Regions from separate parts of the Nocardioides maradonensis genome, predicted to be linked through region 2. Evidence: riboswitches for the same ligand, from Rfam matches in the RefSeq annotation. Region 2 holds a riboswitch; the other holds the start of a gene.
What was found. Region 2 has a riboswitch for glycine ahead of gcvP (aminomethyl-transferring glycine dehydrogenase). Riboswitches for the same ligand answer to the same signal wherever they lie in the genome.
Positions count from the first base shown of each region.

Region 1: another riboswitch for glycine. It lies ahead of gcvP (aminomethyl-transferring glycine dehydrogenase); the one in region 2 lies ahead of gcvP (aminomethyl-transferring glycine dehydrogenase).

Region 1 is NZ_BAAHAZ010000009.1:73,753-78,948, forward strand. Features, by position in the region: gene gcvP (aminomethyl-transferring glycine dehydrogenase) at 1-2,286, opposite strand, end outside; glycine riboswitch at 2,334-2,427, opposite strand; glycine riboswitch at 2,428-2,523, opposite strand; gene speB (agmatinase) at 2,563-3,525, opposite strand; gene ACYVAQ_RS12420 (purine-cytosine permease family protein) at 3,522-4,940, opposite strand; gene ACYVAQ_RS12425 (aminobutyraldehyde dehydrogenase) at 4,966-5,196, opposite strand, start outside.
Region 2 is NZ_BAAHAZ010000020.1:30,746-35,941, forward strand. Features, by position in the region: gene gcvP (aminomethyl-transferring glycine dehydrogenase) at 1-1,562, opposite strand, end outside; glycine riboswitch at 1,632-1,722, opposite strand; gene ACYVAQ_RS19885 (MerR family transcriptional regulator) at 1,829-2,419, opposite strand; gene ACYVAQ_RS19890 (bifunctional nuclease family protein) at 2,549-3,010, opposite strand; gene ftsR (transcriptional regulator FtsR) at 3,142-3,888, opposite strand; gene ACYVAQ_RS19900 (FHA domain-containing protein) at 3,900-4,412, opposite strand; gene gcvH (glycine cleavage system protein GcvH) at 4,518-4,904, opposite strand; gene ACYVAQ_RS19910 (DUF881 domain-containing protein) at 4,968-5,196, opposite strand, start outside.

The DNA of each region.
Region 1 (5,196 bases), on a different contig from region 2:
CATCATCCGGATGTAGGCCCAGGCGATCGGCAGCACCCCGGTCGAGCCGTACGGCGCCGCGCTGACCGGGCCGATGCCGGCGCGCTGCTCGGGCACGGGGTGCAGCGGGTGGCTCGGCAGGTACGGCGCCAGGTGCGCCGCGACCGCCACCGGACCGACCCCGGGACCTCCGCCGCCGTGCGGGATCGCGAAGGTCTTGTGCAGGTTGAGGTGCGAGACGTCGCCGCCGAACTCACCGGGCCGGGCGATGCCGACGAGGGCGTTGAGGTTCGCACCGTCGACGTACACCTGACCGCCGTGGCGGTGGACCAGGTCGCACAGGTCGGTGATGCCGGTCTCGTACACGCCGTGCGTCGAGGGGTAGGTGACCATGATCGCCGCGAGCCGCTCGCTGTGCTCCTCGCACTTCGCGGTCAGGTCGTCGAGGTCGACGGTGCCGTCCTCGCGCGAGGCCACGACGACGACCCGGAACCCGGCGAGCACCGCCGAGGCGGCGTTCGTGCCGTGAGCGCTGGCGGGGATCAGGCACACGTCGCGGTCCTCACCGCGGTCACGGTGGTAGGAGCGGATCGCCAGCAGCCCGGCGAGCTCGCCCTGCGAGCCGGCGTTGGGCTGGATCGAGACCGCGGCGTAGCCGGTGATCTCGGCCAGCCACGCCTCGAGCTGCTCGACGAGCTCGCGGTAGCCGGCGACGTCCTCGAGCGGGGCGAGCGGGTGCACGTCGGCGAACCCGGGCCACGAGATCGGCTCCATCTCGGAGGTCGCGTTGAGCTTCATCGTGCAGGAGCCGAGCGGGATCATGCCCCGGTCGAGCGCGTAGTCCTTGTCCGACAGGGCCCGCAGGTAGCGCAGCATCGCCGTCTCCGAGCGGTACCGGTGGAACACCGGGTGCTCGAGGTACGCCGTGGTCCGGCGCAGCCCGGCCGGCAGCTCGGCATCCTCGGCGGCCACACCCGCCCCCTGCGCGAGCGCCGCCACCACGACCTCGAGGTGGGCCTCGGTGGTGATCTCCGAGCAGGCCACGCCCACGTGGGTCTCGTCGACGAGACGCAGCAGCACGCCGGCCTCGTGCGCGCGCGCCACGCAGGCCGCGGCGTCGGCGACCTCGAGGGTCAGCGTGTCGAAGAACAGCCGGTTGGTGCGGCGTACACCGCGGGCGGCGAGGCGCCGCGCGAGCTCGGCCGTGTGGGCCTGGACCCGCTCCGCGATGGCACGCAGCCCGTCCGGGCCGTGGTGTACGGCGTACATGCTCGCGGTGACGGCGAGCAGCACCTGCGCGGTGCAGATGTTGGAAGTCGCCTTGTCGCGGCGGATGTGCTGCTCGCGGGTCTGCAGCGCGAGCCGGTACGCCGGGTCCCCGGCCGCGTCGATCGAGACGCCGACCAGGCGCCCGGGCAGGTGCCGCTCGAGCCCGTCGCGCACCGCGATGAAGGCCGCGTGCGGGCCGCCGTAGAACATCGGGACACCGAAGCGCTGGGTGGTGCCCACAGCGACGTCGACACCGATCTCACCCGGCGAGGTCAGCAGGGTCAGGGCGAGCAGGTCGCAGGCGACCGTGACCGCGGCGCCGCGCGCATGGGCCTCCGCGGTGACCGCGCGCAGGTCGCGGACCTCCCCCGAGCAGCCCGGGTAGGACGCGAACAGCCCGAAGAAGTCCCCCTCCGGCAGCGGCTGGTCGAGGTCGACGAGCTCGACCTCGAGACCGACCGCGTCTGCGCGCGTGCCGAGCACCGCCAGCGTCTGCGGGAACGTGTCGGCGTCCACCAGCACCCGGTTCGACGCCGACCGACCCGCCCGCCGCATGAGCAGGATCGCCTCGACCACGGCAGTCGCCTCGTCGAGCAGCGAGGCGTTCGCGGTGGGCAGGCCGGTGAGGTCGCCGACGACAGTCTGGAAGTTGATGAGGGCCTCGAGCCGGCCCTGGCTGATCTCCGGCTGGTACGGCGTGTACGCGGTGTACCAGGCCGGGTCCTCGAGCACGTTGCGGCGGATCACGCCGGGGGTGATCGTCGGGTGGTAGCCGCAGCCGATCATCGACACACCGACCTCGTTGCGGCCGGCCAGGGCGGCGAGCTCGGCCAGCGCCTCGGTCTCGGTCGCGGCCGGCGGCAGGTCGAGCGGCCGCGCCGAGACGATGCTGTCGGGGACGGCCGCGGCGACGAGGTCGGCGCGCGAGGCGTAGCCCAGCTCGGCGAGCATCTTCGCCTCGTCGCCGGCGCCGGGGCCGATGTGCCGGTCGGCGAAGGCCGTCGAGGGGCTGGGGTGGGCAGGGGTCGGTGAGGTCACGGAAGGCTCCCGTCGTCGTGGGCGCGTGTGCGCCCGCTGGCTGGTTGCCTCCCCGCTCTGTCATCGGTACCTGAGAGCTTCACCGCGGCAGCGGCTTGCACCTTGGGCGCAGGACGATGGGTCCTGACTTTCCAGAGTCGCCTGGCGCGAGCAGTGACGGTGCCTGAGAGTTTCTCGGGGAGAGTTGCTCCTACGGCGCCCCGCCCGGACGGGCGGGGTCTCTCCTGCTGGCGCTTCGAACGGCTTCTTCAGTTGTGGTGGCGCTCGGCCGCGGGGTCAGACCCGGGCCGGCGTCTTGCTCATCAGGGTGACGAGGTCGAAGGCAACGGTAGCGGCTGCCACGCAGGTGATCTCCGCGTGGTCGTACGCCGGCGCCACCTCGACCACGTCGCCGCCGATGATGTTGAGCCCGTCCAGCGAGCGCAGCACCCGGAGCAGCTCACGGCTGGTGAGGCCACCCATCTCGGGCGTCCCGGTGCCGGGAGCGAATGCCGGGTCGAGCACGTCGATGTCGATCGACAGGTACACGGGGGCGTCACCGACCCGGCGGCGTACGACGTCGACGGCGGTCTCCACGCCCATCACGTCGATGTCGCCGGCGCGGATCACCTGGAACCCGAACGACTTGTCGTCGACGAGGTCGAGCTTGTCGTAGATCGGGCCACGGATGCCGACGTGGATCGACTTGTCCTCGGCCAGCAGGCCCTCCTCGAACGCCCGGCGGAACACCGTGCCGTGCGTGGTGGGGGCGTCGAAGTAGGTGTCCCAGGTGTCGAGGTGCGCGTCGAAGTGGACCAGCGCGATCGGACCGTGCTTCGCGTGAGCCGCCTTCAGCATCGGCAGCGCGATGGTGTGGTCGCCGCCGATGGTGACGAGCCGGCGGTTGCCGTTGCCGACGACCTCGCGGGCATAGCCCTCGATCTGCTGCATCGCCATGTCGATGGAGTACGGCGTGCACGGCACATCACCCGCGTCGACGACCTGGACCTGCTCCAGCGGCGCGACGTCGAGGTCGACGTGGAACCGCGGGCGCAGGTGCCGCGAGGCCTGACGGACGCCCATCGGGCCGAAGCGCGCGCCGGGCCGGTACGACGTACCGCCGTCGAAGGGCACGCCCAGGACCGCAATGTCGTAGTCCGTGACGGACTCGATCGTGGGGATCCGGGCGAAGGTGCCCGGACCGGCGAACCGCGGGACGATGGTCGCGTCGAGGGCGCCGACGGGGGCGTAGGTGGTCATGCCGAGATCTCCGTTTCGGGGGTGAGGGTGGCGGCGGCGAGCGCGGGCGCCGGCCGGCGCAGCAGCTTGAGCAGGCCGAGGTAGATGAAGAAGGTCGCGATGCTGCCGACGATCCAGGAGGTGTCGACGGCGCCGGTCTGCTTGGCGATCGGCCCGACGTACAGCGTCGTCGACATGAACGGGATCTGGGTCAGGCAGCCCAGGACGTAGCTGAGCAGCGCCGGGACGTTGAAGTGGCCGTAGCCGCTCCGCGGGTCGCTGAACGAGTCCGGGTCGTAGTCGCCCTTGTGGACCAGGTAGTAGTCGACGAGGTTGATGATGCTCCACGGCACCAGCAGGTAGGCCAGGACCAGGATGAAGTTCGTGTAGTCGGTCATGAAGGAGTCCGACACGGTGGTCGACACCACGAAGACCGCGACCGCGAGCGCCACGGCGGTGAACCGGCGGGCCGAGGGCTTGGGCACCCAGCTCAGCTTGAACGTCTGGATGGTCGTCAGCATGCAGAGCGCCGAGCCGTACATGTTGATCACGCCGGCGTCGATGGCGCCCAGGAAGAACGCGAGCATCACGAACACGAACACGGCGTGCGGCATGACGTTGTCGAGGTCCGCGAGCGTGCCGTCCGCGCCGAGTCCGGCGACGAGGTAGGCGCCCACGGCCATCGACCCGATGACGCCGAGCACGGTGCCCGCGTAGGTGTACCAGAACGCCGCGCGGGTGGTGGTGGCCGAGGGCAGGTAGCGCGAGTAGTCCGAGACGTACGGCGCGTACGACAGCTGCCACACACCGACGACGGACGCCATGCCGAGGAACCCGGCCCAGGTGAAGGTGCCGGTGTCGCCGGCGGCCGCGCTGCCGCCGCTGGCCTCGTGGATCGTGTAGACGAGGGTGAGGACCAGGGCCAGGCCGGAGATGAAGACCATCACCCGGTTGAACCGCAGGATCAGCTGGTAGCCGACGACGACCGCGAGCAGCGTGAGCGCGGTGCTCAGCAGCAGTCCGGGCGTGTGCCCGAGGCCGGTCCAGACCGCGCTCAGCGTCTGCTGCGCGAGCACCATCAGGGCCACGATCCAGCCGACGTAGATCAGGATCACGATCACCGTGATCGGGACCGATCCGTACATGCCGAACTGCGCGCGGGCCTGGATCATCTGCGGGACGCCGAGCTTCGAGCCCTGTGCGGAGTGCAAAGCCATGAAGACGGCTCCGACGACGCTGCCACAGACGATCGCGATGATCGTCGAGGTGACGTCGAGGCCGAAGACGGTCGGGCCCAGGAGTCCGGTGACGACCGCGAGCGGGATGATCTGCACGGTGAACCAGAAGGAGAAGAGGTGCCGGACGTTGCCGGTCCGCTCGGACTCCGGCACCGGTTGGATCGTCAGTCCTTCGACGAGCTTGGTGTCCTGCGACATGGTGCTGTTCCTTGTCTGCTGGTGGTCAGTGCTTGACCATGACGTGCTTGGTCCGGGAGTAGTCGTCGAGCGCGTACGCCGACAGGTCGCGGCCGTAGCCCGAGGACTTGAAGCCGCCCCACGGCATCTCCGTGGCGAAGGCGAGGTGGTCGTTGACCCAGACCGTCCCGAAGTCGAGACGGCCGGGCAGGTCCGCGGCACGGCGGACGTTCTCGGTCCACACCGAGGCGGAGAGCCCGTACGGCGTGGCGTTGGC
Region 2 (5,196 bases):
GCCGCCGGCACGAACGGGTGCAGGTTCGCGAAGCCGGGCAGCGAGATGGGCTCCATCTCGGTGGTCGCGTTGAGCTTCATCGTGCACGAGCCGAGCGGGATCATGCCGCGGTCGAGCGCGTAGTCGCGGCTCGACAGCTTGTGCAGGTAGCGCAGCATCGCGGTCTCGCTGCGGTGGCTGTGGAACACGTCGTGCGTCATGAACTCGGTCGTGCGGGCGAGCTCGGCAGGCAGTGCCGCGAGCGGCTCGACCTGGGTCGGCGTCACGCCGAACGCGGTGTGCAGCGCCCGCAGCGTCGGAGCGCCGGCGGTCTCGCCGAAGGCGATGCCGACCGTGTCTGCGTCGACCAGCCGCAGGTGCAGGCCCTCCGCGCGAGCTGCGCCGACGATCGCCTCGGCGCGGCCGGGGACGCGCACCTGGATCGTGTCGAAGAACTCGTCCGCGACGAGCTCGAACCCGGCATCCTGCAGCGACGCCGCGGCGCGGGCGGCGAGCTTGTGGATGTCGCCCGCGATCGCGCGGAGGCCGTCGGGGCCGTGGTAGACGGCGTACATGCCGGCGGTGACGGCAAGCAGCACCTGGGCGGTGCAGATGTTGGAGGTCGCCTTGTCGCGGCGGATGTGCTGCTCGCGGGTCTGCAGGGCGAGCCGGTACGCCGGGCGCCCCTCCGCGTCGATGGAGACACCGACCAGGCGTCCGGGCAGCTGCCGCTCGAGGCCCTCGCGCACGGCCATGAAGCCGGCGTGCGGGCCGCCGTAGAACATCGGGACGCCGAAGCGCTGGGTCGAGCCGACGACGACGTCGGCGCCGAGCTCGCCGGGCGACTCGAGCAGGGTGAGCGCCAGCGGGTCGGCGGCCACGACGGCGAGACCACCCCGGGCGTGCGCCTCTTCGATGAGCGGGCGCGGGTCGAGGATCCGGCCGGACGCGCCGGGGTACTGGACCAGGACGCCGGACACGGGGCCCTCGGGCAGGCCGTCGGTCAGGTCCGCGACGGCGACCTCGATACCCAGACCCTCGGCGCGGGTGCGGACCACGTCGATCGTCTGCGGCAGCGCGTCGGCGTCGATCACGAACGGCCCCTCGGCCTTGCGCAGGACGCGGTGGACCAGGCCGAGCGCCTCGGCGGCGGCGGTGCCCTCGTCGAGCAGCGACGAGCCGGCCAGCGCCATGCCGGTGAGGTCGGCGACCATGGTCTGGAAGTTGATGAGGGCCTCGAGCCGGCCCTGCGAGATCTCCGGCTGGTACGGCGTGTACGCGGTGTACCAGCTCGGGTCCTCGAGCACGTTGCGGCGGATGACCGCGGGCGTCACCGTCGCGTGGTAGCCGAGCCCGATCATCGCCTCGCCGGGCACGTTGGACGCCGCGAGCGCACGCAGCTCGGCGGCAGCCTCCTCCTCGCTGACACCGGCCGGCAGGTCCAGCGGTACGTCGGTGCGGATCGCCTTCGGGACCGCGGCGTCCATCAGCGCCTGCAGCGAGTCGTACCCGAGGCGGTCCAGCATCGTGGCGACCTGCTGGTCGTCGGGGCCGAGGTGACGGTTGAGGAAGGGCACGCTCATCGGGCGGAAGGCTCCTTGGATCGACGGATCGAGCCCTCCCCCTCTGTCGCCAGGTGCCTCCAGAGTCGCCTGCTCCTCGCGGTCCGGGTGCCTGAGAGGTTCCGGGGAGGAATTGCCCCTTCGGCGCGGGCACGGAGCCCGACTCTCCCGCGTGGGATCAGCAGCAGCTCAAGGCTACCAATCGGTAGCGGAAATGGACGAAGGGCGGGCCGGTGCGGCCCACCCTTCACGCACAGCTGCGGCCCGGTGGTCGAGCGTGTCGAGACTCAGGCCAGGCGAGCCGCCCGTCGCGCAGCCAGCTCATCGCCCTCGACCGGCGCGGCGGGCGCCGTCTCGTTGGCGCGCTCGCTGGGGAGCGCGGCGAGGGTGCCCTCGATCTCGCGCCACACGCCACCGATGGCGATGCCGAAGACGCCCTGACCACCCTGCAGCAGGTCGATGACCTCGTCATTGGTGGTGCACTCGTAGACCGAGGCGCCGTCGCTCATCAGGGTGACCTGGGTCAGGTCGTCGGTGCCGCGCTCACGCAGGTGGCCGACCGCGGTGCGGACCTGCTGCAGCGAGATACCGGCGTCGAGGAGGCGCTTGATGACCTTGAGGATGAGGATGTCGCGGAAGCTGTAGAGCCGCTGCGAGCCGGAGCCCTTGGCGCCGCGGACGCTCGGCTCGATCAGGCCGGTGCGGGCCCAGTAGTCGAGCTGGCGGTAGGTGATGCCGGCGGCGTTGCACGCGGTCGGGCCGCGGTAGCCCAGGTCGCTGGGCAGCGGGGAGACGTCGTCGGTGAAGAGCAGACCCTGCTCCTCCGCCACAGCCGTGGCGGCGGACTCCAGTGACTGGTCCGGCTGCTGCTCGTTCACTCGGTCCTCCAAGGCCTCGGTGCTGACAAGACACGACGGTACGGCGCGGGCACGACACCGGTCAAAGACGTTGCAGGGCGTGTCGCAGATCTCTCACCCTCAAGTTGAACTTGAGGGTTCTGACGACCCCTACTCGAAGTCCTCCGGAGACACGTGGTCGAGGAAGTCACGGAACTTCTCCACCTCCTCGTCCTGCTCCGCCGGCACCGCCAGACCGGCCTCGTCGAGGACCTCCTCGGCGCACACGATGGTGGTCCCGGTGCGCAGCGCCAGGGCGATCGAGTCGGACGGCCGGGCACTCACCTCGACCCCGTCGGCGAACACCAGGGTGGCGTAGAAGACGCCGTCGCGGACGTCGGTGATCCGCACCTCGGAGAGCTCGGCTCCGGTCGCGGCGAGGATGTCCTTCATCAGGTCGTGGGTCAGCGGCCGCGGTGGCACCACGCCCTGCTGGGCGAACGCGATGGCCGTGGCCTCGACCGCCCCGATCCAGATCGGCAGGTAGCGATCCCCGACGACCTCGCGCAGCAGCACGATCGGCTGGTTCGAGGGCATCTCGACCCTGACTCCCATGACATCCACCTCGCGCACACCTCCACCCTACTCGCGCACATCGAGGCCGGCAGCGCGGCGCCGCGGCGCTCGAGGACGCGTCCGGGCCGGAGCGCCAGCGACGGACCGGACACGGCGAAAGCGCCATGGGCGGCGACGCGCTCGACCCATCAGACGGAGCGGCGCAGGCCCGCCTTGACGAGGGTCGCGTGCAGCTTCACCGAGAGCGCGGCGATCTCGCTCGCGGTCTCCTCGGCGCGGGCGGCGGCGGCACCGTCGCGGGAGCGGCGTACCGGCTCGGTGACCTGCTGGACCAGGCCCACCTCCCGATCCGCGGCGGCGCGGAAGGCGCGCAGGTGCCGCGGCTCCAGGCCGAACTCGGCGAGCTCGCGGGCGGTCTCGGCGATGACGAGCGCGTCGGAGTCGAAGTGGCCCGTGCGGCTGGCCGTGACCAGGCCGAAGCCCTCGAGCTCGGTGAGGACCGACTCGGAGATCTCCGCGATCTTGAGCAGCTCCTTGCGGGACAGCCGGATGTTGTCGGTGCGGCGGAACGACTCCGGCGACGGCAGCCCGTCGACGCCCATCGGCACCTTCGGCACGGTCGGGATGATCGCCTCGATCTGCGGGGGCTCCAGCCCGCGGTCCATCGCGTCGAGGTGCTCGGCGATGACCGAGAGCCGGAGCTGGTAGTCACGCTGCATCCGCAGGATGTAGCGCAGCCGCTCGACGTCGGAGGCCGCGAACTTCCGGTAGCCGGCGGGCGTCCGCTCCGGCTTGATCAGGCCCTCGCTCTCGAGGAACCGGATCTTCGGGATCGTGACGGACGGGAAGTCCTCGTGGAGACGGTCGAGCACCTGCCCGATGTTGAGCAGGGCGCGCTCGTCCCCGAGGACGCGTTGCGGCTGCGGTTCGACCATCAGTCAGGGGCTCAGGCGTCGTCGTGCCCGGAGAAGTAGACGAGGCGGTACTTGCCGACCTGGACCTCGTCGCCGTCGTGCAGCTCGACCTTCTCGATCCGGTTGCGGTTGACGTAGGTGCCGTTGAGGCTGCCCGCGTCCTCGACCGTGTAGCCCGCCGGCGTGCGCCGGAAGATCGCGTGCGACCTCGACACGGTCACGTCGTCCAGGAAGATCGCGCTCTGCGGGTGCCGGCCGGCCGTGACCTCGTCCTGGTCGAGCAGGAAGCGGCTGCCGGCGCCCGGGCCCTTCTGCACCACGAGCAGCGCGTGCCCGACCGGCAGCGCGTCGACCGCGGCGGCGTCCACCGCGCTGAGCTGGCGGTCGGACGTCTCGACCTTGTCGCTGCCGCCGAACTGGATCGTCGCCGTCACGTCGGTCGGCGGAGCGACCGGGGTGTCGGGACCGACGAGACGGGTCCCGCACTGGGAGCAGAACCGCGCGTCGTCAGGGTTCTGCCGGCCACAGTTGGTGCAGAACGGCATCTGGTCTCCTCGTTGGGTCGGACGCGGGTGGGATCGTCGGCGACAACCCTCACCCTGCGTCTGAGGTCGATGGTTGGAAACCTACACCCCGGGCGAGGCGAGGGGTCAGCCCTCGAGGCCCGCTTCGTACGCCGCGGCGTCGAGCAGACCGTCCAGGTCGCCGCGATCGGCCGGCACGACCTCGAACAGCCAGCCCTCGCCGTACGCGTCACTGTTGACCAGCTCGGGGGTGGCGTCCAGCGCGTCGTTGCGGGCCACGACCTCCCCGGTGATCGGGGCGTAGACGTCGCTGACCGACTTGGTGGACTCGAGTTCGCCGCACGACTCGCCGGCGGTCACGCTCGTGCCGACCTCGGGCAGCGAGACGTAGACGATGTCTCCGAGGGCGTCCTGGGCGTAGTCGGTGATGCCGACCCGCACCGAGCCCTCCGCCGTGCCGGGGTCGCGGACCCACTCGTGCTCCGCGGTGTACTTCAGGTCGGCAGGGTTCACGGGGTGCTCCTCGTCTGGCGGAAGGTTACGGTGGGCGGAACGTTACTGGTCGTCAGCGACGGATCACTGGCCGGTCGAGGCTTCCTTGGCGTGGTCGCGGTTCGTGACCGCCTCGATGTCGATCGAGCTGAGCTGGTCGACCTGGACCTGGGCCCCGTCGTCGTTGAGCTGCTGCTTGGGCCCGAGCGCGAAGTTCATCGCCCCGCTGAGCACGTCGGGGTCCCCGATGACGTCGATGACGTACGGCGCCTGCACCGCCACGCCGTCGACGAGGAAGCCGGTGCTGGTCGGC